DNA from 3 places in the Streptomyces sp. NPDC052687 genome. Region 3 is predicted to be linked to each of the others. Evidence: riboswitches for the same ligand, from Rfam matches in the RefSeq annotation. Region 3 holds a riboswitch; each other region holds the start of a gene.
The links. Region 3 has a riboswitch for thiamine pyrophosphate ahead of thiC (phosphomethylpyrimidine synthase ThiC). Riboswitches for the same ligand answer to the same signal wherever they lie in the genome.

Region 1 (10,499 bases), on a different contig from region 3:
GCGTACAGCGGCGGGATTGTCTTTTGCTGTGAGGATCCGCTCTTTCAGCGCGGCCGGGAAGGCGGCGTTGGTCAGGGACGGGATCCGCTCCAGCGTCTTCACGCTGGCGATGGGCATGACCTCGGGGATGATCGGCGTGTCGCAGCCGGCCGCGCTGACCCGGTCGCGCAGCCGCAGATAGTCCTCGGGGTGGAAGAACATCTGAGTGATGGCGTAGTCGGCGCCCGCGCGGCACTTGTCGACGAAGTGCCGGACGTCGGTGTCCCAGTCGGTGGAGCGCGGGTGCATCGCGGGGAAGGCCGCGACACCGACGCAGAAGTCGCCCGAGTTCTTGATCAGTTCGACCAGCTCGGCGGCGTAGGTGAGGCCCTCGGGGTGCCGCACCCACTCGCCCATCGGGTCGCCGGGCGGGTCGCCGCGCAGCGCGAGCATGTTGCGGATCCCGGCGTCGGCGTACTGGCCGATGATGTTGCGCAGGTCGGCCACCGAGTGGTCGACGGCGGTGAGGTGGGCGATCGGGGTGAGGGTGGTGTCCGAGGCGATGGCCTCGGTCGCCTTGACGGTGCCCGCGCGGGTGGAGCCGCCGGCGCCGTAGGTCACGGAGACGAAGTCGGGCGCCACGGCCTCGACCCGGCGCAGCGCGTTCCACAGCATCCGCTCGCCCTTCGGGGTCTTCGGGGCGTAGAACTCGAACGAGTACGTCGTCTTGCCGGTCGCGAGCATGTCGCGCACGGTCGGGGCGTGGTCCGACCTGGTGGATGCGGTGCCGAGGGCCATACGGGCAGGTTAGCCAGGGGGCGGGGGTCGCCCAACCAGAGCCGGAGAATTTGCCCGATTCGTCGCTTTGTTGTCCACCCCTTGGACAGACCGGCGGACAGGTCGGCGGGCACGGTGGCGGACCGACCGGCGGGCACGGTGGCGGACCGACCGGCGGGCACGGTGGCGGAAAACCGCTCCTACGGAGCGTCCCGCAGCCGCTTCGCCAGTTCCGCCGCGGCGGCGCCCGGGTCGTCCGCCTCGGTGATCGCGCGGACCACGACCACCCGGCGGGCGCCCGCGTCCAGGACCTGGTCCAGGTTGGCGAGGTCGATGCCGCCGATGGCGAACCAGGGACGGTCGGTGCCCAGGGCGGCGGTGTACCGCACCAGGCCGAGGCCGGGGGCGTGGCGGCCGGGCTTGGTGGGGGTGGGCCAGCAGGGGCCCGTGCAGAAGTAGTCCACGCCGTCCTGGACGGCGGCGGCGGCCGCCTCGGACTCGGCGTGGGTGGAGCGGCCTATGAGGACGTCGGCGCCGAGGACGGCGCGGGCCGCGGGGACCGGGAGGTCGCCCTGTCCGAGGTGGAGGACGTCCGCGCGGGCGGCGTGGGCGACGTCCGCACGGTCGTTGACCGCGAGGAGCTTGCCGTGCCGGGCGCAGGCGTCGGCGAAGACCGCCAGGTGCTCCAGCTCCTCGGCCGCCTCCATGCCCTTGTCGCGCAGCTGCACGATGTCGACACCGCCGGCCAGCACCGCGTCCAGGAACTCGGGCAGGTCGCCCTGGCGCTTGCGGGCGTCCGTGCACAGGTAGAGCCGGGCGTCGGCCAGGCGGGCGCGCGCGGTGGTGGCGGTGTCGGGCATGGGTCCCCCCGTTGTCGGTGGCGTACGGGCCGCGGCCGGGCCGCGGGCCGCAGTGAACCACGGCCGTGGCCCCGTGCGCGCCGCGGCCCGTACTCCGGACGGTCGGTCAGCGTTCTTCGTTCGGTGTGCTCGGATCAGACGGCGAGCGCCTGGGCCCGGCGCTTCACCTCCGTGCCGCGATTCTCGCTGAGGGCCTGCGCGGGGGTGCCGGGCAGGCTGTCATCGGGGGTGAAGAGCCACTCCAGCATCTCTTCGTCCGTGAAGCCGTCGTCCCGCAGCAGCGTCAGGGTCCCGGACAGGCCCTTGACGACCTTGTCCCCGTCGATGAAGGCGGCGGGGACGTGCAGCGCGCGGTTCTCACCACGGCGTACGGCGATGAGCTGGCCGTCCTTGACCAGCTGCCGCACACGCGTCACCTCGACGCCGAGCTTTTCGGCGATGTCGGGGAGGGTGAGCCAGGCGGGGACGAGAGCATCGATCTTTGCGTCAATCTCGGTCACGTCACCAAGCCTGCCATCCCGCACTGACACTCGGTACCCAGGGCACCCGCGGCAGGGCCGACGGAGTGTGCGGCAGACCCGCACGGGTGCCGGATGTCACCGGACGGCAGCGCGGCGCCCCCGCCGCGCAGAGTGCGCCGCGCCGGGCCCCGCGCCACCGTCCGCGCGGTGCGCGGGTCACGCCGTCGCGGACTTCAGCGGTCGGCTCGGGTCGGTGAGGAGGCGGGGGTCCATGGGGGTGGCGGACTCGATCAGGCGGCGACCCTGGGCCAGGTCGCGGGGGCGGCCCACCGCCAGCAGGGCGACCAGGCGGTCGTCGCGGAGCCAGCAGACCGTCCAGGCGGGTCCGGACGGGTCCCCGCGCCAGAGCAGGGTGTCGGCGGAGGCGTGGTGGCCGGCGTACTGGACGAAGCGGCCGAACTGCTCGGACCAGAAGTACGGGACCGGGTCGTAGACCGCGGTGGGCTCCCCCGTGGCCGCGCCGAGGATGTTCGCGGCGACCGTGCGGGGGCCCTGGAGGGCGTTGTCCCAGTGGTGGACGAGCAGGCGCTCGCCGTACCGCGCGGAGGGGAAGGACGCGCAGTCGCCGACGGCGTAGACGTCCGGCGCGGAGGTGCGCAGACCGGCGTCCGCCACGACCTCGCCCCGGGCCCCCAGCTCGATGCCGGAGCCCGCCAGCCAGGCGGTGGCGGGGCGGGCGCCGATGCCGACGACCACGGCCCCGGCGGGCAGCCGCGTCCCGTCGTCGAGGAGCACCGCGCCGGGCTCGACGCCCGCCACGCGCGTGCGCGTGCGCAGGTCCGCCCCGGCGTCGGCGTACCAGGCGGCCATCGGCGCCGCGACCTCGGCGGGCAGCGCGCCCGCCAGGGGATGGTCCGCGGCCTCCACGACGGTGACCGCGCAGCCCGCCTCCCGCGCGGCGGTGGCGAACTCCGCGCCGATCCAGCCCGCGCCGACGACCACGATGTCGTGCTGCCGGCCGAGCACCGGCCGCAGCCGTTCGGCGTCGTCCAGGGTGCGCAGCAGATGCACCCCCGGCACGCCCTCGGCGCCCGGCAGCCGGACCGGTTCGGCACCGGTGGCGACGACCAGGACGTCGTACGGCACGGGCCCGGCCTCGGTATCCAGCTCGTGGTCGGCGGGGCGCACCCCGCGCACCTCGCGGCCGAGGTGGAGGTCGATGCCGAGCGCCTCGAAGTCGACGTCGAAGGCGGAGCCCTCGGCCGTGCCGAGCAGGACGGCCTTGGACAGCGGGGGCCGGTCGTACGGCTGGTGGGGTTCCGCGCCGATCAGCGTCACCGTGCCGGTGAACCCCTGTTCCCGCAGGGCGACCGCGGTCTGCACCCCGGCCATGCCGGCACCCGCCACGACCACCCGCCGCGGCGCGGACGCCTCCCGCTCCCGAGCCTCCCCAGCCCGCGACCGCGCTGCCCGCGTCCCCCGCTCCTGCGTCTGCTCGCTCACCTGATCACCATAGTCGTCACCCTAGACACCTGACGTTCCGTCAGTCACCGCTCCCGCGTGGTGACCTGCTCCACAACGCTGGTCCCGCCGCCCTCCCGGGACTCCCACTCCCAGGTCTCCTCCAGCCGCACCCGCCCGTCGGGCAGCTCCACCACGTGCGACACGCAGTGCCCGCAGGCCGTCGTCCCGTCGTGCCGCAGCTGGACGTACCGGAAGTCCAGCCGGTCGCCCCGCCGGGTACCCACGAGGTGCCCGCGCGCGATGTCGCCGCCCTCGTACTCGGCCCAGATCTCGCCGTCCCGCTCGTGGTAGCGGAACCGGGTGCCCGTGCCCACCTGGCCGGGGGCCTGGTCGGCGACGGGGGCGAGGACGAGACCGTCGAGGCTGCGGGCCACGGGCGGAGGCTCCCTTACTGAGACATACGGCGTCGGGCTAGGGTGGCCAACGTAAAGCACTCGCGGGAGCCCGGACGCACCGGGCTGAGAGGGAGGCTGGCGGCCTCCGACCGTACGAACCTGATCCGGGTCATGCCGGCGAAGGGAGGGGCTGGACGCCCATGTCGCGTACGTCCGACACATCCGACGTCACCTCAGGTGTCACCTCCGATGTCAGCCCTGACATCACCCCTGAGGTCTCCGATGTCACCCCTGAGGTCACGTCCGACGTCATCTCATCAGCGGCCCCCGACGTCCTGGTCGTCGGGGGCGGGATCATCGGTCTGGTCACGGCCTGGCGAGCCGCGCAGCGCGGGTTCGCCACGGCGGTGCTCGACCCGGAGCCGGGCGGCGGGGCCGCCCAGGTGGCGGCCGGAATGCTGGCCGCCGTCACCGAACTCCACTACGGCGAGCACACCCTGCTCGGCCTGAACCTGGCCTCGGCCCGCCGCTACCCCCAGTTCGCGGCCGAGCTGACCGACCTCACCGGCCACGACCTCGGCTACCGCCAGTGCGGCACCCTCGCCGTCGCGCTGGACGCCGACGACCGCGCCCACCTGCGCGAACTGCACACCCTGCAACGCGAGTCGGGGCTCGACTCCGAGTGGCTGTCGGGGCGCGAGTGCCGGCGCCTGGAGCCGATGCTCGCGCCCGGCGTGCGCGGGGGCCTGCGGGTCGACGGCGACCACCAGATCGACCCGCGGCGGCTCGCGGCCGCCCTGGTCGCCGCCTGCGAGCGCTCCGGGGTGGTGTTCCACCGGGTCCGCGCGGAGCGGCTCACCGTCGCACGGGACCGCGCCACGGGCGTGGTCACCGCCGACGGCACCGCGCTGGCCGCCGGGCAGGTGGTGCTCGCCGCCGGCAGCCTCAGCGGGCGCCTGGCGGGTGTCCCCGAAGCCGTGGTGCCGCCGGTGCGGCCGGTGAAGGGGCAGGTGGTGCGGCTGACCGTGCCCGCGCGGTACGCGCCGTTCCTGAGCCGGACCGTGCGGGCCGTGGTGCGCGGCAGCCACGTGTACCTGGTGCCGCGCGAGAACGGCGAGCTGGTCGTCGGCGCCACCAGCGAGGAGCTGGGCTGGGACACCACGGTGACGGCGGGCGGCGTCTACGAGCTGCTGCGCGACGCCCACGAGCTGGTGCCCGGCATCACCGAGCTGCCGCTGACGGAGACCCGCGCGGGGCTGCGCCCCGGCTCCCCCGACAACGCTCCGCTGCTCGGCCCGACCGGCCTCGACGGGCTGCTGCTGGCCACCGGCCACTACCGCAACGGAGTGCTGCTGACCCCGGTGACCGGCGACGCGCTCGCGCACGCCCTGGCCACCGGCGGACTGCCGGAGGAGGCCCGCCCGTTCACGCCGCAGCGTTTCAGCGAGGCGGCCACGAAGGCCGCACGTGCGCAGAGCACACCCCTCCCCCACTCCCCCTCGCAGCCCGCCCTCACGGAGCAGCCCGCATGAACATCTCGGTCAACGGCGAGACCCGCGAGGTCGCGCCCGGCACGGCGCTCGACGCCGTCGTCCGCACGCTCACCGCCGCGCCCTCCGGCGTGGCCGCCGCCCTCAACGAAACCGTCGTCCCGCGCGGACAGTGGGCGACGACCGCGCTCTCCGACGGGGACCGCGTCGAAGTCCTCACCGCCGTCCAAGGAGGCTGACCCATGGCCGACGACCCCTTCGTCCTCGGTGGTACGACCTTCACGTCCCGGCTGATCATGGGCACCGGCGGCGCGCCCAGCCTGGAGGTCCTGGAGCGGGCACTGGTGGCCTCCGGGACCGAGCTGACGACGGTCGCGATGCGGCGGGTCGACCCCGGCGTGCGCGGCTCGGTGCTCTCCGTGCTCGACAGGCTGGGCATCCGGGTGCTGCCGAACACCGCGGGCTGCTTCACCGCCGGCGAGGCGGTGCTCACCGCGCGGCTGGCGCGGGAGGCGCTGGGCACCGACCTGATCAAGCTGGAGGTCATCGCCGACGAGCGCACCCTGCTGCCGGACCCGATCGAGCTGCTGGAGGCCGCCGAGACGCTGGTCGACGACGGCTTCACCGTGCTGCCGTACACCAATGACGACCCGGTGCTGGCGCGCAGGCTGGAGGACGTGGGCTGCGCGGCGATCATGCCGCTCGGCTCCCCCATCGGCTCCGGGCTCGGCATCCGCAACCCGCACAACTTCCAGCTGATCGTCGAGCACGCGCGCGTGCCGGTGATCCTGGACGCGGGCGCCGGCACCGCGTCCGACGCCGCGCTCGCCATGGAGCTGGGCTGCGCCGGGGTGATGCTCGCCTCGGCGGTCACCCGCGCCCAGCAGCCGGTGCTGATGGCGGAGGCGATGCGGCACGCGGTCGAGGCGGGCCGGCTGGCCCACCGCGCGGGCCGTATCCCCCGCCGCCACTTCGCCGAGGCGTCCTCCCCGGTGGAGGGCCGGGCCCACCTGGACCCGGAGCGCCCGGCGTTCTGATCCGCCGCCGTCCCGGGACCGCCGTCCCGGGGACGGTCACAGCTCTGCTGCAGTCCGCCCCCGGGGCCGCTGTGACGGCAGGCGGTGTCGGTGGCGGCTCGTAGACTCACCCGCGTGGACACGACCCTTCAGGACCCTCTGGTCGGGCAGCTGCTCGACGGCCGATACCGCGTCGACGCGCGGATCGCGGTCGGCGGGATGGCCACGGTCTACCGGGCCGTGGACACCCGCCTGGACCGCGTGCTGGCGCTGAAGGTCATGCACCCCACGCTGGCGGCCGACGCGTCGTTCGTGGACCGGTTCATCCGGGAGGCCAAGTCGGTCGCCCGGCTGGCCCACCCCAACGTGGTGCAGGTCTTCGACCAGGGCACCGACGGGTCGTACGTCTATCTGGCCATGGAGTACGTCGCCGGGTGCACCCTGCGCGACGTACTGCGCGAGCGCGGGGCGCTCCAGCCGAGGGCCGCGCTGGACATCCTGGAGCCGGTGCTGGCCGCGCTGGGCGCCGCGCACCGCGCGGGGTTCGTGCACCGGGACATGAAGCCGGAGAACGTCCTGATCGGCGACGACGGCCGGGTGAAGGTCGCCGACTTCGGGCTGGTCCGCTCGGTCGACACCGTCACCAGCACCACCGGCGCCGTCCTCGGCACGGTCTCCTACCTGGCCCCCGAACAGATCGAGCACGGCACCGCCGACCCGCGCGTGGACGTCTACGCCTGCGGCGTGATGCTGTACGAGATGCTGACCGGCGGCAAGCCGCACACCGGCGAGACCCCGGCCCAGGTGCTGTACCAGCACCTCCACGCGGATGTCCCGCCGCCCTCGGCGGCCGTCCCGGGCCTGCCGTACGAGCTGGACGAGCTGGCCGCCTCGGCGACCGCCCGCACCCCGGACCTGCGGCCGCACGACGCGGTGGCGCTGCTCGCCCAGGCCCGCGAGACCCGCGCGGCGCTGAGCGCGGACCAGCTCGACGCGGTCCCGCCGCAGGCCCTGGCGGCGGAGCACGACAACGCGGAGGACCGCACGAGCGTGATCCCGCGCGCGCTGACCACGCCCTTGCGCGTGCTGCCGGTCGACGGGGACGACGAGGATGCCGCGGTGCCGTCCGACCGGACCAGCCGGCTGGAGCGCCCGCCCGTCCCGGCGCCCCGGCGCCGCCCCCGGCCGCCGCGCGCGGTGGTCACGGTCGTCGCCGCCGTCCTGCTGGGCCTCGGGCTCGGCGCCGGCGTCTGGTACATCAACTCGGGGCAGTTCACGCGCGTGCCCGCGGTGCTCGGCAAGACGCAGGAGCAGGCCGAGGGGCGGCTCACGGACGCCGGCCTGGAGGTCGGTGACGTCGAGCACGCGTACAGCGACACGGTCAGGCGCGGCACGATCATCAGCACGGACCCCGCGCCGGGCAGCCGCATACGGCAGAACGACTCGGTGACGCTGACCGTCTCCGACGGCCCGCAGACCGTGAAGGTGCCGAACCTGGCGGGTTACCGCCTGGACAAGGCGCGGGACGTGCTGAAGGACGAGGGCCTGGAGCCGGGCATGGTCACCCGGGAGTTCAGCGACGAGGTGGAGCGGGGTTTCGTGATCGGCACCGAGCCGGTCGCGGGCACCGAGCGCAAGGCGGGCTCCGCCATCGCGCTCACCGTCAGCAAGGGCAGCCCGGTGGACGTCCCGGACGTCGTCGGACAGGACCTCGCCGACGCGCGGGAGCAGCTGGCGGAGGCCGGTCTGAAGGTCCGGGTCGCCGAGCGGCGGGTGCACTCGGAGCACGAGCAGGGTCAGGTCGCCCGGCAGTCCCCGGGCGCGGGCGGCAGGGCCGCCGAGGGCGACACGGTGACCCTCACGGTGTCCAAGGGCCCGGTGATGGTCGAGGTCCCGGACGTGGTCGGGGACAGCGTCGACGAGGCGAAGGACAAGCTGGAGGCCGCCGGTTTCCAGGTCGACGAGGACCGCGGGCTGCTGGGCCTGTTCGGCGACACGGTCAAGGAGCAGTCGGTGGCGGGCGGCGAGCCGGCGCCCGAGGGCTCGACGATCACCATCACCATCCGCTGACCGCCGGCCGGTCCCGGCCGGGCTCCCGTCCCGCGCCCGCCCAGGCTCCCGGTCCGCTCCCGGCCGGCGAGGCGTCGCTCACACCGGCCGCCGGGCGGTGCGGGCCACGGGACGCGCCATGACACCCTGAACGGGTGAAGAGTGAACTTCCCGGCCCCCTCCACGATCTCCCCGGCCGCCGGCGCAACCCCGTCGGCAGCCATGTCCCCGTGGCCGGTGGCCTCAGCTCGGTGGGCCTGTCGTACGCCCGCGACATCGGTGCCGAGACCGTGCAGGTCTTCGTCGCGAACCCGCGCGGCTGGGCCACACCGGCCGGCAACGCGCGGCAGGACGAGGAGTTCCGGGCGGCGTGCGCGGCGGAGTCGGTCCCGGCGTACGTCCACGCGCCGTATCTGATCAACTTCGGTTCGCACACCGAGGCGACCGTGGAGCGGTCGGTGGAGTCGCTGCGGCACTCGCTGCGGCGCGGGCGGGAGATCGGCGCGCTCGGCGTGGTGGTGCATACCGGCAGCGCGACCGGCGGCCGGGACCGGTCGGTGGCGCTGAAGCAGGTGCGCGCGCACCTGCTGCCGCTGCTGGACGAGCTGACCCACGACGACGACCCGTTCCTGCTGCTGGAGTCGACGGCCGGCCAGGGCTCCTCGCTCTGCTCGCGGACCTGGGACTTCGAGCCGTACTTCGAGGCGCTGGACGCGCATCCGAAGCTGGGCGTGTGCCTGGACACCTGCCACATCTTCGCCGCCGGGCACGACCTGACCGGCCCGAGCGGGATGCACCAGACGCTCGATCTGCTGGTGGAGACGGTCGGCGAGGGCCGGCTGAAGCTGATCCACGCCAACGACTCCAAGGACGTCGTCGGCGCGCACAAGGACCGGCACGCGAACATCGGCGCCGGTCACATCGGCGAGGACCCGTTCCGGGCGCTGATGACGCATCCCGCCACCGAGGGCGTCCCGCTGATCATCGAGACCCCCGGCGGCAAGGAGGGCCACGCGGCGGACGTGGAGCGCCTGAAGAAGCTGCGGGAGGCCGGCTAGCCCCGCAGGGTCACAGTTCGGGGCCCTCTCCGGGTTCCTCCTGGTAGGAGTAGCGCTGTTCCTTCCATGGGTCGCCGATGTTGTGGTAGCCGCGCTCCTCCCAGAAGCCGCGGCGGTCGGCGGTCATGTACTCCACGCCGCGCACCCACTTGGGGCCCTTCCAGGCGTACAGGTGCGGCACGACCAGGCGCAGCGGGAAGCCGTGCTCGGCGGTGAGCAGCTCGCCGTCCTTGTGGGTGGCGAAGATCGTGCGCTCGGCGGCGAAGTCGGACAGCCGCAGATTCGAGCTGAAGCCGTACTCCGCCCACACCATCACATGGGTGACATTCTCGGCGGGCGGGGCGATCTCCAGGATGGTCCGCGCGGGGATGCCGCCCCACTCCGCGCCGAGCATGCTGAACTTCGTCACGCAGTGCAGATCGCCGACGACGGTGGTGTACGGCAGAGCCGTGAACTCCTCGTGGGTCCAGCAGTGCTTCTCGCCGTCGGCGGTGGCCCCGAAGACCCTGAACTCCCAGCGCTCCGGCCGGAACTTGGGCACCGGCCCGTAGTGCGTGACCGGCCAGCCGCGCTGCACTCGCTGCCCCGGCGGAAGCTCGGACCGTGCTGCTTCTCCTGTTTCGCGCTCCACCGGATGACCCATGTATCCATCCTGACAGACCCCGGCCGGTGCACAGGACCAGGCGGGCCCGTAAACGGGCAACTACCACCAAGCACCACTAAGCATGCACTTACTTACTAAGTACGCACTTACTGGACGATCTTCCGCAGCCGGTGCAATCATGCGGCGCAACCTGGCAGTTCCCCCGCGCGGAAGGAGCCTCTGCGATGCAGGGCGACCCCGAGGTCCTCGAATTCCTGAACGAGCAGCTGACCGGCGAGCTGACGGCGATCAACCAGTACTGGCTGCACTACCGGATCCAGGACAACAAAGGCTGGACCAAGCTCGC
Region 2 (10,499 bases), on a different contig from region 3:
CCATCTCCGCGAGCGAGCTGGACGCGGGGGCCCGGGAGAAGATCCGCGCCGCGCACGGGGCGCTGGTCGGCATGATCGTGGACGTGCTGCGCGAGATGGGACACGCGCAGCCCCGGCTGGCCGCGATGATGCTCCAGGGCGTCGTCGACGCGGCCGTCCGGCGGATGGAGCTCGGCGCGGAGGAACCGGCCGTCGTGGCGGACGCGGCCGTACGGATGGCGCTGCGGGGCGTCCTGGGCTGAGCGCCCGCCCGCCCTCCCGGCGCCACGGCCCGGCACGGAACCACGCCCCGGCGAGACGCGCCGTACTGCCCACACCCGCCCGTGCCACCCCGGACGGCACGCGTGCCCGCGCCTGCGGTCGAGGCGGCGGCCTGCGGCGCTCGCAGTCGGGTGAGCGTGGGTTTTCTGTGCCTGGTGTCGCGCTGGGGGGGGGGACAGGACCGCAGCCCGTCGGAACGGGGTGCCGTACGCGCCCGTCGCAGCCGCCCAGGGCGGGCGGCACGTGCGCCGCGCCCTCGGTCGGGTCGCGGGACCGCGGCTAGGCCGCCGGCGGCAGGGGGACGCCCAGGACCGGCAGGAGTACCGGAGGGCCCTGGTACAGGAGCCATGGTGGGAGGAGGGTCAGGGGGTCCAGGTACGTCGTGCCGCGGCGCAGGCCCCAGTGCAGGCAGGTGGTGGGGCAGTGCGAGGCGGCCGGCTCCAGGCTGCCCAGGGGCTGGCCCGCCGTGACCTCGTCGCCCTCGCGGACCGAGGCGCGGACCGGCTCGTAGGTCGTCCGCAGGGGCGGGGCGCCCGGGCCCGTCAGGTCGACCGAGACCACGCCCCTGCCCGCCACGCGGCCCGCGAAGGAGACCCGGCCGGGGGCCACGGCCAGGACGGGGGAGTGGGGCGGGGCCGCCAGGTCGACGCCCCGGTGCCCGCGGGCGTACGGCGTCGGCGGGGGATCCCAGGGGCGCAGGACGGCCGGGCGCCCCGGAAGGGGCCAGGACCGGTCCCGGCCCGCGGGGGACGGCTCGTCCGCCGCGGGGGCGGGGCGCGCCGGACCCAGCAGGAACAGCGACAGCAGCGCCGTCACCACGTACACACATCGCTTCGCTCGCATGCCGTCACCGTCGCGCAACCGCGGCGATCACGGCCGGAGCCTGTGGACCACCGCCCGGTTGTGGACAGCGGCGTCACCCGGCGCTCCGCCGGTCCCGTACACTTCTGATGGCGATCCGGGTCACCGGGTCGACTTCGCACGCCCCGACACCGGGAGCCGGCACCGTCCGGAATCTCGGAGTCAGCGCCCCTCGGTCCTTGTGGCAACGGCGCGCTGCGGGCGTCAGGCGCGGAAGCCGTCCGGCATCCGCGGCACAACCGAGAACCAAGGAGAACACGGCCATGGCCGTCGTCACGATGCGGGAGCTGCTGGAGAGCGGCGTCCACTTCGGTCACCAGACCCGTCGTTGGAACCCGAAGATGAAGCGCTTCATCTTCACGGAGCGCAACGGCATCTACATCATCGACCTGCTCCAGTCGCTGTCGTACATCGACCGCGCCTACGAGTTCGTCAAGGAGACCGTCGCCCACGGCGGCACGGTCATGTTCGTCGGCACGAAGAAGCAGGCGCAGGAGGCCATCGCCGAGCAGGCCACCCGCGTCGGCATGCCCTACGTCAACCAGCGCTGGCTGGGCGGCATGCTCACCAACTTCTCGACCGTCTACAAGCGTCTGCAGCGCCTCAAGGAGCTCGAGCAGATCGACTTCGAGGACGTCGCCGCGTCCGGTCTGACCAAGAAGGAGCTTCTCGTGCTCTCGCGCGAGAAGGCCAAGCTGGAGAAGACCCTCGGTGGTATCCGCGAGATGCAGAAGGTGCCCAGCGCCGTCTGGATCGTGGACACCAAGAAGGAGCACATCGCCGTTGGTGAGGCCCGGAAGCTGAACATTCCGGTCGTGGCGATCCTCGACACCAACTGCGACCCCGACGAGGTCGACTACAAGATCCCGGGCAACGACGACGCGATCCGCTCCGTCACCCTGCTCACCCGCGTCATCGCCGACGCCGTCGCCGAGGGCCTGATGGCCCGCTCCGGCGTGGCCGAGGCCGGCAAGGGCGACAAGGCCGCCGGCGAGCCGCTGGCCGAGTGGGAGCGCGACCTGCTCGAGGGCGAGAAGAAGGCGGAGACCGAGGACGCCGCCCCGGCCGCCGCCGAGGCGCCGGCCGCGGAGGCCGCCGAGGCTCCGGCCGAGGCCCCGGCCGCCGAGGGCGAGCAGGCCTGACCGTCAGCGTCAGCCGTTGACGGCGGGAGCGGTGACACCAAGACCGCTCCCGCCGTTCACCCGTAGGTCAGCGCAGCGTCCCCGATCCACACCCTGCGTCGCGGACCGTGCAGACCTCCGATCTTCCAGACTTCGAGAGAGATTCACTGAATCATGGCGAACTACACCGCCGCCGACGTCAAGAAGCTCCGTGAGCTCACCGGCGCCGGCATGATGGACTGCAAGAAGGCGCTGGACGAGGCCGAGGGCAACGTCGAGAAGGCCGTCGAGGCGCTGCGCATCAAGGGCCAGAAGGGCGTCGCCAAGCGCGAGGGCCGCTCCGCCGAGAACGGCGCCGTGGTCTCGATCATCGCCGACGACAACTCCTCCGGCGTCCTCGTCGAGCTGAAGTGCGAGACGGACTTCGTCGCCAAGGGCGAGAAGTTCCAGGCCGTCGCCAACAAGATCGCCGAGCACGTCGCCGCCACTTCCCCGGCCGACCTGGAGGCCCTGCTCGCCTCCGAGATCGAGCCCGGCAAGACCGTCCAGGCGTTCGTGGACGAGGCCAACGCCACCCTCGGCGAGAAGATCGTCCTGGACCGCTTCGCGCAGTACGCGGACGGCTTCGTGACGGCGTACATGCACCGCACGAACCCCGACCTGCCCCCGCAGATCGGTGTGCTCGTCGAGTTCGACAAGCCGAACGCCGAGGTCGCCAAGGGCGTCGCCCAGCACATCGCCGCCTTCGCGCCGAAGTACCTCTCCAAGGACGAGATCCCGGCCGACGTCGTCGAGTCCGAGCGCCGTATCGCCGAGGAGACCACCCGCGCCGAGGGCAAGCCCGAGGCCGCGATCGCCAAGATCGTCGAGGGTCGTCTGAACGGCTTCTTCAAGGACGCGACGCTGCTCGGCCAGCCGTACGCGCTCGACAACAAGAAGTCCGTCCAGAAGGTTCTGGACGAGGCCGGTGTCACCCTGAAGCGCTTCACGCGTATCAAGGTCGGCATCTGAGTCCGTACCGCGACGGGTACTCGGCCCCGACAGGGTCGGGTGCGGTCGTTTGCGTACGCCGCCACGCACACGAGCGTGGCGGGCGACAGCAGATCTGACGAGGAGGCCATTGCCGCGCATGGGTTGCGAACGACACCCCACCGGCAGTGGCCTTCTTCGTATGTGCAACACGTGAAAGAGGCGGGATCCCCCATGACCACCAAGGCCCAGAAGAGCGACGACGGCAAAGTACGCGGCCGGTTTCTGCTGAAGCTGTCCGGAGAGGCCTTCTCCGGTGGCGGGGGCCTGGGCGTCGACCCCGACGTGGTGCACAAGATCGCCCGCGAGATCGCGGCCGTCGTGCGCGACGGAGCGCAGATCGCGGTCGTCATCGGCGGCGGCAACTTCTTCCGCGGCGCCGAACTCCAGCAGCGCGGCATGGACCGCGCCCGCTCGGACTACATGGGCATGCTCGGCACCGTCATGAACTGCCTCGCCCTCCAGGACTTCCTGGAGAAGGAAGGCATCGACAGCCGGGTCCAGACCGCCATCACCATGGGCCAGGTCGCCGAGCCGTACATCCCGCTGCGCGCCGTGCGCCACCTGGAGAAGGGGCGCGTGGTCATCTTCGGCGCCGGTATGGGCATGCCGTACTTCTCCACCGACACCACCGCCGCCCAGCGCGCCCTGGAGATCGACGCCGAGGCGCTGCTCATGGGCAAGAACGGAGTCGACGGGGTCTACGACTCCGACCCGAAGATCAACCCGGACGCCGTGAAGTTCGACGCCCTCGGCTACGGCGAGGTCATCACGCGCGATCTGAAGGTCGCCGACGCCACGGCCATCACGCTGTGCCGTGACAACAAGCTGCCGATCCTCGTCTTCGAGCTTCTGGCCGAGGGCAATATCGCCCGGGCCGTCAAGGGTGAGAAGATCGGCACGCTGGTGGGTGACCAGGGCAGCCGGAACTGACCGGTTGACCCACGGACCCCGGCCGGGGGATGGACAATGTCCTGCCGGTCGGGAACCGTGCAGGAAGAAGACGCGACGCAGCCGGCCGCCGACCACAACACGTCAACCGCAGCCGGGCCTACTCAAGACACGCAGGAGCAAGTGGTGATCGAAGAGACCCTCCTCGAGGCCGAGGAGAAGATGGAGAAGGCCGTCGTGGTCGCCAAGGAGGACTTCGCCGCGATCCGCACCGGCCGTGCGCACCCGGCGATGTTCAACAAGATCGTGGCCGACTACTACGGCGCACCGACGCCGATCAACCAGCTGGCCTCGTTCTCCGTGCCGGAGCCGCGCATGGCCGTGGTGACCCCGTTCGACAAGAGCGCGCTGCGCAACATCGAGCAGGCGATCCGCGACTCCGACCTGGGCGTCAACCCGAGCAACGACGGCAACATCATCCGAGTGGTGTTCCCGGAGCTGACCGAGGAGCGCCGCCGCGAGTACATCAAGGTCGCCAAGGGCAAGGGCGAGGACGCGAAGATCTCGATCCGCTCCGTGCGCCGCAAGGCCAAGGACGCCATCGACAAGCTGATCAAGGACGGCGAGATCGGCGAGGACGAGGGCCGCCGCGCGGAGAAGGAGCTCGACGACACCACCGCCAAGTACGTCGCCCAGGTGGACGAGCTCCTGAAGCACAAGGAAGCCGAACTGCTCGAGGTCTGATGAACGACTCTTCCTGGGGGGCGCCGCAGACCGGGTACTGGGGCCCGCCCGATCAAGGGGCTGCCCAGGGGCATGTCCGGGGACCCGTGCAGGGCGCCGTCCCGGCGGGTCCCGCGTACGATGCGCGTGACGCGCAGCAGACTCGGCCCATGCCCATCGTGTCCGACGTATCCGCGGACGGCGGAAACCAGGATGACGGCCGGGGGGCCGCTCGGCTGAGCGGCCCGCTGTTCCCAGACGAGAGCACGTCGGCGCCCGCCTCCGGCGCGCCGAGGAATCCGGAGCCCATGCACGACGCCCCGCAGCCGGCCCCCGCCCCGCAGAAGAAGAGCGCGGGCCGGGACCTCGGCGCCGCGATAGGGGTCGGCGTCGGACTGGGCGCGGTGATCATCGCGTCGCTGTTCGTCTACAAGGCCGTGTTCGTCGGTGTGATCGCGGTCGCGGTGGTCGTCGGACTGTGGGAGCTGACCAAGCGGCTCGACGAGCGCAAGGGCATCCGCGCGCCGCTGGTGCCGCTCGCGATCGGCGGGGCGGCCATGGTGGTCGCCGGGTACGTCCGGGGCGTCGAGGGCGCGTGGGTGGCGATGGCGCTCACCGCGCTCGCGGTGCTGGTCTGGCGGATGACGGAACCCCCGGAGGGCTACCTCAAGGACGTCACGGCCGGCGTCTTCGCCGCGTTCTACGTCCCGTTCCTTGCGACGTTCGTCGCGATGATGCTGACGGCCGAGGACGGGCCGTGGCGGGTGCTGACGTTCCTGCTGCTGACCGTGGTCAGCGACACCGGGGCGTACGCCGTCGGCTGGCGGTTCGGCAGGCACAAGCTCGCCCCGCGGATCAGCCCCGGCAAGACCCGCGAGGGCCTGCTGGGCGCGGTGACGTTCGCCATGGCCGTGGGCGCGCTGTGCATGCAGTTCCTGGTGGACGGCGGCTCCTGGTGGCAGGGCCTGCTGCTCGGCCTCGCCGTCGCGGCCAGCGCCACCCTGGGCGACCTCGGCGAGTCCATGATCAAGCGGGACCTGGGCATCAAGGACATGGGCACCCTGCTCCCCGGGCACGGCGGCATCATGGACCGCCTCGACTCCCTCCTGCCCACCGCTCCGGTGGTGTGGCTGCTCCTCGTGGCCTTCGTCGGAAGCAGCTGACCGGCCGCCCTCCGGCAGCGCCTTGGCCCCCGCCCCCGGGCGGGGGCTTTCGCACACCCGCGGGTCCGCGGCCCGCGGCTCCGCGCGGCGGAGGGGGCGCCGAGCCGGGCGGCCCGGGTCACCCGATCGGATCTGCGACACTGGTAGGACCATGCCCAAGCCCGGAGAACTCACTTTCGTCGCCCCGCGCGGAGCCAAGAAGCCGCCGCGGCACCTTGCCGATCTCTCGCCCGCGGAGCGGAAGGACGCGGTCGCCGAGATCGGTGAGAAGCCGTTCCGTGCCAAGCAGCTCTCGCAGCACTACTTCGCGCGGTACGCGCACGACCCGGAGCAGTGGACCGACATCCCGGCCGCCTCCCGCGAGAAGCTGCGCGAGGCGCTGTTCCCCGAGCTGATGACCGTCGTACGGCATCTGTCGACGGACGAGGGCACGACCCGCAAGACGCTGTGGCGGCTGTTCGACGGCACGCTCGTGGAGTCGGTGCTGATGCGCTACCCGGACCGGGTGACCATGTGCATCAGCTCGCAGGCCGGGTGCGGCATGAACTGCCCCTTCTGTGCCACCGGGCAGGCGGGGCTCGACCGGAACCTGTCGACCGCCGAGATCGTGCACCAGATCGTGGACGGTATGCGGGCGCTGCGCGACGGCGAGGTGCCCGGGGGGCCCGCGCGGCTGTCGAACATCGTCTTCATGGGGATGGGCGAGCCGCTCGCCAACTACAAGCGGGTCGTCGGCGCCATCCGCGCCCTGACCGATCCCGCCCCCGACGGGCTGGGGCTGTCGCAGCGCGGGATCACCGTGTCGACCGTCGGGCTCGTCCCGGCCATCCACCGGTTCGCCGACGAGGGCTTCAAGTGCCGGCTGGCGATCTCGCTGCACGCCCCCGACGACGAGCTGCGCGACACCCTGGTCCCGGTGAACACCCGGTGGAAGGTGCGCGAGGTGCTGGACGCGGGGTTCGAGTACGCCGAGAAGTCCGGACGCCGGCTGTCCATCGAGTACGCCCTGATCCGGGACATCAACGACCAGGCCTGGCGGGGCGACCGGCTGGGCCGGCTGCTCAAGGGCCGGCCGGTACACGTCAACCTCATCCCGCTGAACCCGACGCCCGGCTCGAAGTGGACCGCCTCGCGGCCCGAGGACGAGAAGGCGTTCGTCGAGGCCATCGCCGCGCACGGGGTGCCGGTGACGATCCGGGACACCCGTGGTCAGGAGATCGACGGGGCGTGTGGTCAGCTCGCCGCCACCGAACGGTAGTCTGACGGGCGTAAGTACATCTGCATATTCCGACAGGGGAGCGCCACAGCGCTGAGAGTGCGGCACCCGGCCGCAGACCCTCCGAACCTGGCCCAGGTCATTCTGGGTAGGGAGATCGGTCACCACTCGAGCTGTTGCGCCCTGCCCGGGAGCCCCGGATTTTCCCCGGAGGCTCCCGGGCGGGGCCGCGTCTCTTCCTGGTCCCTCCAGGAGGAATTCAGTGAGCATCACCAAGAAGGCCACGATCCTGGCCGTCGGGCTCGGCCTGGTCACGCTGTCCGCGTGCGGGTCGTCCGACGGCGACCAGGCGTCCGGCGGCGGTTCCGGATCCAGGACCGTCACGCTCGTCAGCCACAACTCGTGGGCCGTCTCGAAGGACGTCCTCGCCGCCTTCGAGAAGAAGTCCGGCTACAAGGTCAGGGTGCTGGAGGACGGCGACGCCGGGCAGGCCGTCAACAAGGCGATCCTGACCAAGGACAACCCGCAGGGCGACGTCTTCTTCGGCGTCGACAACACCCTGCTCTCCCGCGCCCTCGACAACGGCCTCTTCCAGCCGTACGAGGCGAAGGGCTCCGACCTGATCCGGCCCGAGTACCGCGCCGACGAGGCGGAGCACCGGGTCACGCCCGTCGACACCGGCGACATCTGCGTCAACTACGACAAGGCGTACTTCAGCGAGAAGAAGCTGACCCCGCCGGACTCCTTCGACGACCTGATCAAGCCGGAGTACAAGAACCTGCTGGTCACCGAGAACCCGTCCACCTCCTCGCCGGGCCTCGGCTTCCTGCTCGGCACCGCCGCGAAGTACGGCGATGGGGGCACCTCCCGCTCGAGCGAAGCCGAGAGTGGGGGAGGCTGGCAGGACTACTGGAAGAAGCTCAAGGCCAACGGCGTGAAGGTCGTCGACGGCTGGGAGCAGGCGTACAACGAGGAGTTCTCCGGTTCCGCCGGCGGGAAGAAGGCCGACGCCGACCGGCCGCTCGTCGTGTCGTACGCCTCCTCGCCGCCCGCCGAGGTGATCTACGCCGACCCGAAGCCGAAGACCGCACCGACCGGCGTCGCCGAGGGCACCTGCTTCCGGCAGGTCGAGTACGCCGGGCTGCTGAGCAACGCGCAGAACCCCGAGGGCGGCAAGGCGCTCCTGGACTTCCTGATCGGCAAGGAGTTCCAGGAGGACATGCCGCTGAACATGTTCGTCTACCCGGTGCGGGAGGGCGCGAAGGTGCCCGAGGAGTTCGCGACGTACGGCCCGCAGGCCGAGGACCCCGAGACCATGGACCCGGCGAAGATCGCCGACAACCGTGACGACTGGGTCAAGTCGTGGACCTCGCTCGTACTGAAGTAACCCCCCGCCGGGGCGGCGCGAAGAGCGCGGCGGCGCGGCTCGGGCTCATGGCCCTGCCCGTCGCGTTCTTCGCCGTCTTCTTCGCCTGGCCCGTCGCCGCGATCGTCGCCCGCGGCCTGAACGCCGACGGGTCCTGGCAGCTCGGGCGGCTCGTCGACGTGCCCGCCGACCCCGCCATCCGGCACGTGCTGTGGTTCACCACCTGGCAGGCGCTCGCCTCCACCGCGCTCACCCTGCTGCTCGCGCTGCCCGCCGCGTATGTCTTCGCCCGCCTCGACTTCCCCGGCAAGCAGTTGCTGCGGGCGGTGGTGACCGTGCCGTTCGTGCTGCCCACGGTCGTGGCCGGTACGGCGTTCCTGGCGCTGCTCGGGCGCGGCGGACTGCTGGACGAGCTGTGGGGCGTACGGCTGGACACCACCGTGTGGGCGATCCTGCTCGCGCACGTGTTCTTCAACTACGCGGTCGTCGTCCGCACCGTCGGCGGGCTGTGGGCGCAGCTCGACCCGCGGCAGGAGGAGGCCGCTCGGATGCTCGGCGCGTCCCGGTGGGCGGCCTGGCGGCAGATCACCCTGCCCGCCCTCGCGCCCGCCGTGGCCGCCGCCGCGCTGATGGTGTTCCTGTTCACCTTCACCTCCTTCGGCGTGGTGCAGATCCTCGGCGGGCCCGCGTTCTCCACCCTGGAGGTCGAGATCTACCGGCAGACGTCGGAGATCTTCGACCTGTCCACGGCCGCGGTGCTCACCCTCGTTCAGTTCGCGGCGGTCGGTGCGATCCTCGCCGTGCACGCCTGGACGGTACGGCGGCGGGAGAGCGCGCTGCGGCTGGTGGACGCGGCGGTCACCGCGCGCCGGCCGCGCGGGGCCGGGCAGTGGGCGCTGCTGGCCGGGGTCCTCGTCACCATCGCCCTGCTGCTGGTGCTGCCGCTGGCGGTGCTGGTGCAGCGCTCCCTGGACGCGCCCGGCTTCCTGTACTACGAGGCGCTGACCCGCGCGGACGGCGGCACCTTCCTGGTCCCGCCGATCGAGGCGATCGGCAACTCGCTGCGGTACGCCCTCGCCGCGACCGCCATCGCCGTCGTGATCGGCGGGCTCGCGGCGGCGGCGCTGACCCGGCGCGACGCCGGGCGGTTCGTGCGCGGGTTCGACGCGCTGCTGATGCTGCCGCTCGGCGTGTCCGCCGTCACCGTCGGCTTCGGCTTCCTCATCGCGCTCGACGAGCCGCCGCTGGACCTGCGCGCCTCGTGGATCCTGGTGCCGCTCGCGCAGGCGCTGGTCGGGGTGCCGTTCGTGGTGCGGACCATGCTGCCCGTGCTGCGCGCGGTGGACGTCCGGCTGCGGGAGGCGGCGGCGGTGCTCGGGGCGTCGCCGTGGCGGGTGTGGCGGGAGGTCGACCTGCCGATGGTGCGGCGGGCGCTGCTGGTCGCGGCCGGGTTCGCGTTCGCCGTGTCGCTCGGGGAGTTCGGGGCGACCGTGTTCATCGCGCGCCCCGACAACCCCACGCTGCCGGTCGCCGTGGCGCGGCTGCTGGGACGGCCCGGCGACCTCAACTACGGGCAGGCGATGGCCCTGTCGACGATTCTGATGGTGGTGTGCGCGGTGGCGCTGCTGGTGCTGGAGCGGCTGCGGACCGACCGGACGGGGGAGTTCTGATGCTGCTGCGGGTCGAGGGCGCGACGGTGCGGTTCGGCGGGCGGGCCGTGCTCGACGCGGTCGATCTCGTCGTCGCCGAGCACGAGGTGGTGTGCGTGCTCGGGCCCAGCGGCAGCGGCAAGTCCACGCTGCTGCGGGCGGTGGCCGGGCTGCAGGGCCTGGACGCCGGGCGGGTGGTGCTGGACGGGCGCGACCAGA
Region 3 (10,499 bases):
CGGTGGTGGGCCGGTGGGCACGGGGCGCTGGGGCGCCGGCGTGCGGTGGCCGTCGGACGGCACCGGCAGCGTCACCGCTTGCGGCGTCGTCCCCGGCCCCCGCTGCGCGGCATCGGCGTCCGTGAGCCGGCCGTCGCCGGCTCCGCCGCCGGGCGGTCCGCCGAGACCACCAGCGCGGCGAGGGCCGTCGTGACGGGCACCGAGGCCACCAGACCGATCGAGCCCACCAGCGTGCGCACGATCTCCTCCGCGACCAGCTCGCTGTTGGCGACCGTGCCGACACTGCTCTGCGCGATCGAGAAGAGCAGCAGCAGCGGCAGGGCGGCGCCCGCGTAGGCCAGGACCAGCGTGTTGACGACGGAGGCGATGTGGTCGCGGCCGATCCGGATGGCCGCGCGGTACAGGCCGCGCCAGCCCATCGTCGGGTTGGCGTCGTGCAGCTCCCAGACCGCCGACGTCTGGGTGACCGTCACATCGTCCAGGACGCCCAGCGAACCGATGATGACGCCGGCGAGCAGCAGACCGCTCATGTCGATCGACGGATACAGCCCGTGGATCAGGCCGGTGTTGTCGTCGGTGTCGCCGGTGAGCGCGGCCCAGCCGATGAACAGCGAGCCGAGCACACCGATCAGCAGCAGCGAGATCAGGGTGCCGAGCACTGCCACGGATGTCCGGGCCGACAGTCCGTGACACAGGTAGAGGGCGATGAGCATGATGGCGCTCGACCCGATCACCGCCACCAGCAGCGGGTTGGAGCCCTGCAGGATGGCCGGCAGGACGAAGAAGCTCAGCACCAGGAAGCTGATGGCCAGCGCGATCAGCGCCATGACGCCCCGCAGCCGCCCGACGACCACGACGGCGAGCGCGAAGAGACCGGCGAGCAGACCCATCGGCAGCCTGCGGTTCACGTCGGTGACCGAGTACTGAAGGTCCTTCGGGGCGGAGGGCTCGTAGGCGACGATCACCTTCTGACCCTCCTCCAGCTGCCGTGACTGGTCCGGCTGGACGATCTCGTTGAAGGTACGGCCCTTGTCCTCGCCGGTGTCGACGCGGATGGTCGCCTTCTTGCAGGTGCCGTTGGCCTGCTGCTGGGCGGAGGAGCCTTCGGCGGTGGAGGTGTCGCCGGTCGGGGGCGGTGCCGAGGCGTTGACCGCACCGCAGTCCACCTTCTCGACCCTGGTGACCGTGGCTTGCTGGGTCTGCCGGTCGAAACCGACCCCGGTCCGTTCGTGCGGCGGTGCGCCGCCGGGCCAGAGCACGGCCAGCCCGACCACCACGGCGGCGGCGAAGGGGATGAGGACGGCGGCGATCAGCTTGCGCAGATGCCGGGAGACGGGCGTCGCGGGGCCGTGCCCATGACTGTGCGAGTGCCCGTGCCCGCCACCGCCACCGTGCCCGCCACCATGGCCGTGACCGCCTCCGTGCCCGCCTCCGGAGTTCGACCCGCCACCCGAGTTCGACTCGCCGCCGGAGCTCGACCCACCACCGTGGCCGCCTCCGAAGCCGGACCCGCCGCCGTGTCCAGGCGCGCCACCGGCACCCGGCTCGCCGCGATGCCCGTGGCCGCCGCCGGACGTGGACTCGCCACCGTGCCCGGCGCTGTGGCCGCCGCCGGACCCGAACCAGTCACCGTGCCCGGGGTCACGTCCGTCACCGGATCCGGGCCCGTCTCCATACCCACCTCGGAAGCCGCCCCCGGAGTCACGTCCCGGATTGCCTCCGGGGCCGCTTCCGGGACCACTTCCGGGGTGCGCCCCGGCGGCACGCTCGTCGTGACGACCGCCTCCGGGGCCTGCGCCGCGCGGGGGCTCGGGCGGTGGGAACGGGGGATGCTGCGTCGTGGTCACCGACCGATCATCGCAAGAACGACCGGGGCCCCCTGTTCACCGCGCCCGAATTGACGCTAGCGTGGAGGCACCTTTGTACACGCGGGAGCTCGGAGCACCGGGCTGAGAGGGCGCTGACCTCCGTCCCAGCGATGTTTCACATGAAACATCACCCATCGCGAGTGATGTTTCACACGAGACGTCGGATGACGGATACCGCTGCGTCGACCGCCGAACCTGTTACCGGGTAATGCCGGCGTAGGGAGTAGGTCTCATGACCATCAAGGACGCGCGCACGCCTGCCTCCACGCAGAACGCCTCCGTCGCGACGGGGACGTCGACCGACGGGGAGGCCGGGAAGTCCATCGGCTGGCACAAGGCGTACGTCGAGGGCACCCGCCCCGACCTGCGGGTGCCGGTCCGCCAGGTGCACCTCACCAACGGGCAGTCGGTCACGTTGTACGACACATCCGGCCCGTACACCGATCCGAACGTCGACACCGACGTCCGCAGGGGTCTGCCACCGCTGCGGGAGAACTGGATCATCGCCCGCGGCGACACCGAGGAGTACGCGGGCCGTCCCGTCCGTCCCGAGGACGACGGAATCAAGCACACCTCGCCGCGCGGCGGCCTGCGCAACCTCGACGCGGTCTTCCCCGGACGGCCGCGCCAGCCGCGCCGGGGCCGTGACGGCCAGGCGGTCACGCAGCTGGCGTATGCGCGCCGCGGCGAGATCACGCCGGAGATGGAGTTCGTGGCCATCCGGGAGAACGTTTCTCCAGAGGTGGTCCGCGAGGAGATCGCGGCGGGCCGGGCGGTGCTGCCGGCCAACGTCAACCACCCGGAGATCGAGCCGATGATCATCGGCAAGCGGTTCCTGGTGAAGGTCAACGCCAACATCGGCAACTCGGCCGTGACGTCTTCCATCGAGGAGGAGGTCGAGAAGATGACCTGGGCGACCCGCTGGGGCGCCGACACGGTCATGGACCTGTCCACCGGACGCAACATCCACACCACCCGCGAGTGGGTGCTGCGCAACTCCCCCGTCCCGATCGGCACCGTGCCGCTCTACCAGGCCCTGGAGAAGGTCGACGGCAAGGCCGAGGAACTGACCTGGGAGATCTACAAGGACACCGTCATCGAGCAGGCCGAGCAGGGCGTGGACTACATGACGGTCCACGCGGGCGTGCGCCTGGCGTACGTCCCGCTGACCGCGAACCGCAAGACCGGCATCGTCTCCCGCGGCGGCTCGATCATGGCGGCGTGGTGCCTGGCGCACCACAAGGAGTCCTTCCTCTACGAGAACTTCGAGGAACTGTGCGAGATCCTCGCCGCGTACGACGTCACCTACTCCCTCGGTGACGGCCTGCGGCCGGGCTCGATCGCGGACGCCAACGACGAGGCGCAGTTCGCCGAGTTGAAGACGCTCGGGGAACTCAACCGGATCGCGAAGCGTTTCAACGTACAGACCATGATCGAGGGCCCGGGGCATGTCCCGATGCACAAGATCAAGGAGAACATCGACCTTCAGCAGGAGATCTGCGATGAAGCTCCGTTCTATACGCTCGGCCCGCTGACGACGGACGTCGCGCCGGCGTACGACCACATCACCTCCGGCATCGGTGCCGCGATGATCGCCTGGTGGGGCACGGCCATGCTCTGCTACGTCACGCCCAAGGAGCACCTGGGCCTGCCCAACCGTGACGACGTCAAGACCGGTGTCATCACCTACAAGATCGCCGCCCACGCGGCCGACCTCGCCAAGGGGCACCCCGGTGCGCAGGAGTGGGACGACGCGTTGTCCGACGCGCGCTTCGAGTTCCGCTGGGAGGACCAGTTCAACCTGGCCCTCGACCCCGACACGGCCCGTGCGTTCCACGACGAGACCCTGCCGGCCGAACCCGCCAAGACGGCGCACTTCTGCTCGATGTGCGGGCCGAAGTTCTGCTCGATGAAGATCTCCCAGGACATCCGCCGCGAACACGGCGGCACCCAGGCGGAGATCGAGCAGGGCATGGCGGAGAAGTCGAAGGAGTTCGCCGCGGCGGGCAACCGGGTCTATCTGCCGATCGCGGACTGACCGCGCCGCGACCGGCAGACGCCCGCGGGGCCCGGCAAGGCGCCGTCTCCGGCTTGCGCTCCCCGCACCATGGGGGCGCAAGCCAGCGGTCACTCCGGATGGTGGTCCGGGCCGCCGAAGTCCGGGCTGGTGTAGTCAGGGCTGGTGAAGCGGGGCCGCCCGGCCGACCGGCCGTCGCCGGGGCTGGTGAAGCCGGGGCGGTCGTACCCGAGGTGCGGCATGCGGCCGGTGGGCGCCGGCGGTGCCGTGTGGTGCAGTGCGGCGGTGCCGGGTTCGGCGAGGGCTTCGCGCAGGAACGGCACGATGCCGCGTTCGAGCAGGGCCTCGCGCCAGGCTTCTCTGGCCTGCGCCAGTTCGCTGTTCTCCGCGCCGTAGGGACCGGGTTCCGGTGTGGGCCGGTTGCGCAGCGCGGTGAGCAGGAGACCGACCGCGGCGACGAGGATCGCCAGGGCGGTCACGGCACCGAATATCCAGCCGGTGGTGAGCATGGTCCGGGCGAACGCCTGATCGGGGTCGAGCATCTTCAGGATGTAGCCGACGAGCAGGAAGATCGCCGCGGCGGTGCCGGCGAGGACGGGGGCGAGGACGGCGATCACGGCGACGACGCCCGCGCCGGCGGTTTCGGCGGCCTCTCCCATGGTGGTGGCGAGCCCCATCGCGCTCGGCCCCGGCTCGGCGGAGTCGGACGCGCGGACGGACGACGGGGTGGACGCCGCCGGGTGGCGCAGTTCCTCGCGGACCTTCACATAGTGCTGGTACTCGCTCGTGGCGGCCGCGGTGATGAGGGCCGTGGCGCCGAGCGCCATGGTGCGCAGCTGTTCGGTGTTCAGCCGCTGTCCGACAGCGGCCAGTTCCGGGCGGTGTGGTGCCGAGCGCAGCGCCTCGTCGAGGAGCCGCTCGTACTCCTGGCGGTCCTCGCTCAGCAGGTGCTGCGGAACGCTGTTCATGTGCATCCCCCGATGCTCCGTAGGGCTTGGGGCTCGCACGCTGACGAGCCGTCGGGCAGAAACGGAGGGGAGCCTGCTACGGATATGCCGATGGTAGAGCGGTGACGGCAGGCGGTGACAGGGGGTTTACCGAAATTGGGCCCCGGCCTGCGGCGTTACCGACCGGTCGGACACCGGTCGGGATCCGGTGCGGCGCCGGCCGGACACCGGTCGTGCGCGTATCCGCACCGATCGGGCACGGGTCCGACGCCGGTCGGGCTTCGAGGGGATGCCCGGACGCCGAACGCTCAGCTGTGCAGCGGGAGTTGCTGGACCAGCAGCTTCCCGGCCATGGTCACGCCGCCGTCCATCGCGATGGCGAGACCGTCGGCGTAGACGTGGGGTCCCTCGACCACGGGCCCGGTGCTGTCCTCGCCGTCCTCGGAGCCGACCTCGCCCAGCAGGTAGGGGATGGGGCTGTGGCCGTGGACGATGCGGGTGCCGCCGTAGGTGTCGAGCAGGGTGCGCACGGCGTCGGCGCCACCCTCGTCGCGGAACGAGAAGCGCTTGGTGAACTTGCGGAACAGGTCCCAGACCTCGTCCGCGTCGTTGCGGGTGAGGGTCTCGCGGACGTTGTCGTTGACGGCCTCGATGGAGTCGCCGTAGTCCAGGTAGGCGGTGGTGTCGGAGTGGACGAGCAGATGGCCGTCGATCTCGGTGAGCGCGTCGAGGCGGGCCATCCACTGCAGGTGGTGGTCCTGGAGGCGGTCCATGTCGGTCTTCTGGCCGCCGTTGAGCAGCCAGGCCGCCTGGAAGGTCGCGGTGCCCGCGCCGGAGTTGACCGGCGTGTCGCCGAACCGCTTGGCGCCGATGAGCAGCAGCTCGTGGTTGCCCATCAGGGCCTTGCAGTAACCGCCGGCCGCGGCGGCCTCGGCGGACAGCCGCATCACCAGGTCGATGACGCCGATGCCGTCCGGGCCGCGGTCGGTGAAGTCGCCGAGGAACCACAGCCGCGCGGTACCCGCGCACCAGTGCCCGGCGGCGTCGATCAGGCCCTTCTCCTGCAGCGCGGCCACCAGCTCGTCGAGGTAGCCGTGCACGTCGCCCACGACGAACAGGGGGCCCGGAACCGTGGCGGGCTGGGCGACGGGCGCGGGGGCGGGGGCGGGCGCCGGGTCGACGGTCACCTGAAGCGTGTCACCCCGGTTGATCACGGGCAGGTCGCGCTGGGTCGGCGTGTACTCCGGCGGGAAGGACACCGGCTCCACGACGGGGCCGGGGACCTCGCCGGGGTGAGAGCTGTGGACGTACGGACCGGTCTCGTGGACGTACGCGGGTACCCGGAAGTCGCGCAACGTCGCCGTCCGCTCCACCTCGGGTCCCTGACCGGCCCCCTGAGTCATCGACCCCTCCACCATCGCGCCGCAGCTGCACCGCTTCGGACTGCCTGGTCGCAGCGGCCCGCGGTGTCGTGGGCCCATCATAGGAATGCGGATCGCGCCGTGTGATGACCCAGGGGTGGTGAATCAGAGCAAGAGTCCAGTTCACTGCGGCTTTCGCCCCGATTGGGCCGGGCTTCGACCGACCTGGTGCCCGCCCTGTCCGGCCCTCCTCCGCGGACCCTAGCCCTCTCCGGGGACCCGTGGCGGGCTGACCGTCGTCCGCGGCGGGCGTCGCTGGGACGAGGTACGCACGATCAGCTCGGTCGGTATCACCTGCTCGACCGTGTGCTCCGATTCGACGCCCTCGATGGCGTCGATGAGGAGCTGGACCACGGCCGTGCCGATCCGGCGGGGCTTCAAGGAGAGCGTGGTGATCGGCGGTTCGGTGTTGGCGTACACGGTGGACTCGCTGCAGCAGACCAGCAGCAGGTCGTCCGGTACGCGCAGGCCGTAGCGCCGGGCGGCGGCGAGCAGGTCGGTGCCGTTGGGGTCGAACAGCCCGTAGACCGCGTCGGGCCGGTCCGGGCGTGCGAGCAGCCGGTCGGCCGCGACGGCGCCCGCGCACGGATCGTGGGCCGGGTAGGCCTCGTACACCGGGTCCTGGCCGACGCGCTCGCACCAGCGCAGGTACGCGGTGGTCGACAGGTGGGTGTAGGTGTCCGTGGTGGTGCCCGTGAGCAGGCCGATCCGGCGGGCGCCGGCGTCGGCCAGGTGGTCGAGGATGCCCAGGACGGCGGCCTCGTGGTCGTTGTCGACCCAGGCGGTGACCGGCAGGGAGCCGGCCGGGCGGCCGTCGGAGACGACCGGTAAACCCTGCCGGACCAGCTCGCTGACGACCGGGTCCTGGTCGGAGGGGTCGATGACGACGGTGCCGTCCAGGGCGACGTTCGACCAGACGTCGTGGCGGGAGGTCGCGGGCAGGATGACCAGGGCGTAGCCGCGCGCGAGCGCGGCCGAGGTGGCGGCCCGCGCCATCTCCGCGAAGTACGCGAACTCGGTGAAGGTGAAAGGTTCATCCCCGTACGTGGTCACGGTCAGGCCGATGAGGCCGGACTTGCCGGTACGGAGGGTGCGGGCCGCGGCCGAGGGACGGTATCCCAGCCGGTCGGCGACTTCTCGGACATGGCGCCGGGTGGCGTCCGGGAGCCGGCCCTTGCCGTTCAGGGCGTCGGAGACGGTCGTGATGGAGACTCCGGCGGCGGCGGCCACGTCTCTGATGCCCGCCCGGCCCGGCCGGCTGCCTCGACGTGAGGTTTCCGCGCGGCTCACCTGGTGCTTCCCTGCTGCTGTCATGGCGAGCCGATAGTAGGGCTCATGCGGTGGGGTAGTGCGGACGCATATGCAGCCGTTGACAGGCACGTTTCTGCATGGCTGGGCGGCGGCAATCGCCTCTGAATTAGAGGTAGTTGAAGCGGTTGGGCATAGGACGTGACTTGTCGGCGTGCACCCGCCTGTTGACCGGTCCAGGTCTCGAAGAGGTCTCAACTCACCTGCATGGGGGATGCGCGCCAGGGAGTGAGCCACCGGCGCGTAGATATATGTGCGGCGCGCCCCCCGCTTCGTACGCCTTCGGGCGGTGATGCCCCTGATGCCGCTGGGACGGGGGAGGTTGGCTTTCCCCGCTATCCGGTGTGCGCTCACCTGTTCGCAGCCGGGCCGAATCCTCATAAGGTAAGAAGCATTGGAAGCCGGCGGCGGCCAGGCGGCGCCGGTGGTCGCGAGGAGGACTGCGGTGAGCGAGACGAGCCCCAAGCTGCGCGCCGAGCTGGAGGGTATCCCCACCTACAAGCCGGGCAAGCCCGCCGCCGCGGACGGTCCGGTGGCCTACAAGCTGTCCTCCAACGAGAACCCCTATCCGCCGCTGCCCGGTGTGATGGAGCGCGTCACGGCCGCGGCCGCTTCCTTCAACCGCTACCCGGACATGGCCTGTACGGGGCTGATGAACGAGCTGTCCGAGCGGTTCGGGGTCCCGGTCTCCCACCTGGCCACGGGCACCGGCTCCGTCGGCGTCGCCCAGCAGCTGGTGCAGGCGACCTCCGGACCCGGCGACGAGGTGATCTACGCCTGGCGGTCCTTCGAGGCGTACCCGATCATCACTCAGATCAGCGGCGCGACCTCGGTGCGGGTGCCGCTGACGGCGGGCGATGTGCACGACCTGGACGCGATGGCAGGGGCGATCACCGACCGCACCCGGCTGATCTTCGTCTGCAACCCCAACAACCCCACGGGCACGGTGGTGCGCCGGGCCGAGCTGGAGCGCTTCCTGGACCGGGTGCCCGGCGATGTGCTGGTCGTCCTCGACGAGGCGTACCGGGAGTTCATCCGCGACCCCGAGGTGCCGGACGGCGTGGAGCTGTACCGGGAGCGGCCGAACGTCTGTGTGCTGCGGACGTTCTCCAAGGCCTACGGCCTCGCCGGGCTGCGGGTCGGCTTCGCGATCGCACACGAGCCGGTGGCGGCGGCGCTGCGGAAGACCGCAGTGCCGTTCGGGGTGAGCCAGCTGGCGCAGGAGGCGGCGATCGCCTCGCTGCGCGCCGAGGACGAGCTGCTCGGCCGGGTCGGCTCGCTGGTCTGCGAGCGCACCCGCGTGGTCGACGGGCTGCGCTCCCAGGGCTGGACGGTGCCCGAGACCCAGGCGAACTTCGTGTGGCTGCGCCTGGGGGAGCGTACGGTCGCCTTCGCCGACGCGTGTGAGCAGGCGGGCGTGGTGGTACGGCCGTTCCCGGGCGAGGGTGTGCGCGTGACGATCGGGGAGGCCGAGGGGAACGACATCTTCCTGAAGGTGGCGGAGGCGTTCCGCAAGGAGCTGTGAGCAGGGCCCCTTCCGGGGGTGTGGCGGTCGCCGTGGCCCGGCTCGGGTCACGGCGTTTTTTCTTGCCGTGACGCGCTCGGCGGCGGGGGCGTTCGGGGGGCGGTGCCAGGGCTGTGCGAGGGCTGTGCGGAGAGGTCGCGAGGCTGGCCGGGCTCGGCCAGGACGGCGGGTTCGGTGAGCAGGGTGTCGCGAAGGCGAACGCCGCAGTGCTGCCCGTGGTGCTTCCCGTGGCGCTGTCCTGGGATGCCCGTCCGGGTGGTGCGGCACCTCGGGCGAGCCAGGAGCGGCGGAGAGTCCTGACGGCTCAGCGGCGGTGAAGCAGCGGAGCCCTTACAGCTCCGCGAGCTCTACGCGCACAGGGTCGCCGTTGCGCACGGTCGCGAGGAGGCGGGGGTCGCCGTCGAGGCGGCCGAGGACGTTGCAGGGGCTGGCGAGGCGGCATTCGTCGCCCCGCGAGATCGGGGTGGGGCCGTAGGGGAGCGCGAGGGCGTCGCCGTCGGTCCAGAAGGCGACCGTGCCCGGTTCCACGACCTGGCGGGCGTCGGTTTCACGTGAAACCGAGACTCCCGTGTCGAAGTAGACCTCCTCGCCCCAGGTGTGCGCGGTGGAGACGAGCGGCAGGGCCTTGGCGAGGGCCTGGGCCGTCGGGGTGTCGTCGAGGATCGCGGTGAGGTGTCCGGCCGGCCAGGAGATCCGTATGCGGGTCGGTGGCTGCGCCTCTGCGTGTGGCTGTGAGTGCTGTGTGTGCATGGCGTGCAATTCAACAAGACGTTGAAGTCGCTGCCAAGAGGGTGCCGCTGCGGCCAAGGTGGGACCCCCCTGCCGGTGGCGAGAATCGGTGCGTCATAATTGCTTGTGAATGTGAACGCGTTCACAAGCGCGTCCCGGTTGCTCCCTTGTTGGGGGTGACAAAGGGCCGCAAACTGCCGTGCCCACGGCGAGGTAAGGAGACTGACGACGTGGAATTGGCTCTGGCGCCCGAGACTCTGGCGCGTTGGCAGTTCGGCATCACCACCGTCTACCACTTCCTGTTCGTCCCCCTGACGATCTCGCTCGCCGCCCTCACCGCCGGCCTCCAGACCGCGTGGGTGCGAACGGAGAAGGAGAAGTACCTCCGGGCCACGAAGTTCTGGGGCAAGCTCTTCCTGATCAACATCGCGATGGGCGTCGTCACGGGCATCGTGCAGGAGTTCCAGTTCGGCATGAACTGGTCCGACTACTCCCGCTTCGTCGGCGACGTCTTCGGCGCCCCGCTCGCCTTCGAGGCCCTCATAGCCTTCTTCTTCGAGTCGACCTTCATCGGCCTGTGGATCTTCGGCTGGGACAAGCTGCCCAAGAAGATCCACCTGGCCTGCATATGGATGGTGTCGATCGGCACGCTGCTGTCGGCGTACTTCATCCTCGCGGCGAACT

Region 1: linked by a shared signal. The riboswitch ahead of thiO (glycine oxidase ThiO) and the one ahead of thiC (phosphomethylpyrimidine synthase ThiC) in region 3 are both predicted to bind thiamine pyrophosphate.
Region 2: linked by a shared signal. The riboswitch ahead of AB0K92_RS09240 (thiamine ABC transporter substrate-binding protein) and the one ahead of thiC (phosphomethylpyrimidine synthase ThiC) in region 3 are both predicted to bind thiamine pyrophosphate.

The regions. Positions count from the first base shown of each region.
Region 1 is NZ_JBFATR010000021.1:78,871-89,369, reverse strand. Features, by position in the region: gene metF (methylenetetrahydrofolate reductase [NAD(P)H]) at 1-777, opposite strand, end outside; gene thiE (thiamine phosphate synthase) at 957-1,616, opposite strand; gene AB0K92_RS18955 (Rv2175c family DNA-binding protein) at 1,751-2,116, opposite strand; gene AB0K92_RS18950 (FAD-dependent oxidoreductase) at 2,294-3,469, opposite strand; gene AB0K92_RS18945 (hypothetical protein) at 3,625-3,975, opposite strand; TPP riboswitch at 4,028-4,139, shown strand; gene thiO (glycine oxidase ThiO) at 4,248-5,468, shown strand; gene thiS (sulfur carrier protein ThiS) at 5,465-5,665, shown strand; gene AB0K92_RS18930 (thiazole synthase) at 5,669-6,463, shown strand; gene pknB (Stk1 family PASTA domain-containing Ser/Thr kinase) at 6,578-8,512, shown strand; gene AB0K92_RS18920 (deoxyribonuclease IV) at 8,647-9,549, shown strand; gene AB0K92_RS18915 (sulfite oxidase-like oxidoreductase) at 9,560-10,192, opposite strand; gene bfr (bacterioferritin) at 10,378-10,499, shown strand, end outside.
Region 2 is NZ_JBFATR010000006.1:123,008-133,506, reverse strand. Features, by position in the region: gene AB0K92_RS09280 (helix-turn-helix domain-containing protein) at 1-242, shown strand, start outside; gene AB0K92_RS09275 (M23 family metallopeptidase) at 541-1,104, opposite strand; gene rpsB (30S ribosomal protein S2) at 1,386-2,264, shown strand; gene tsf (translation elongation factor Ts) at 2,418-3,254, shown strand; gene pyrH (UMP kinase) at 3,447-4,205, shown strand; gene frr (ribosome recycling factor) at 4,350-4,907, shown strand; gene AB0K92_RS09250 (phosphatidate cytidylyltransferase) at 4,907-6,049, shown strand; gene rlmN (23S rRNA (adenine(2503)-C(2))-methyltransferase RlmN) at 6,201-7,307, shown strand; TPP riboswitch at 7,332-7,438, shown strand; gene AB0K92_RS09240 (thiamine ABC transporter substrate-binding protein) at 7,528-8,652, shown strand; gene AB0K92_RS09235 (iron ABC transporter permease) at 8,700-10,301, shown strand; gene AB0K92_RS09230 (ABC transporter ATP-binding protein) at 10,301-10,499, shown strand, end outside.
Region 3 is NZ_JBFATR010000005.1:115,642-126,140, reverse strand. Features, by position in the region: gene AB0K92_RS08100 (YibE/F family protein) at 72-1,847, opposite strand; TPP riboswitch at 1,919-2,108, shown strand; gene thiC (phosphomethylpyrimidine synthase ThiC) at 2,101-3,906, shown strand; gene AB0K92_RS08090 (hypothetical protein) at 3,996-4,859, opposite strand; gene AB0K92_RS08085 (metallophosphoesterase) at 5,141-6,250, opposite strand; gene AB0K92_RS08080 (LacI family DNA-binding transcriptional regulator) at 6,455-7,567, opposite strand; gene hisC (histidinol-phosphate transaminase) at 8,007-9,086, shown strand; gene AB0K92_RS08070 (cyclophilin-like fold protein) at 9,417-9,836, opposite strand; gene AB0K92_RS08065 (cytochrome ubiquinol oxidase subunit I) at 10,046-10,499, shown strand, end outside.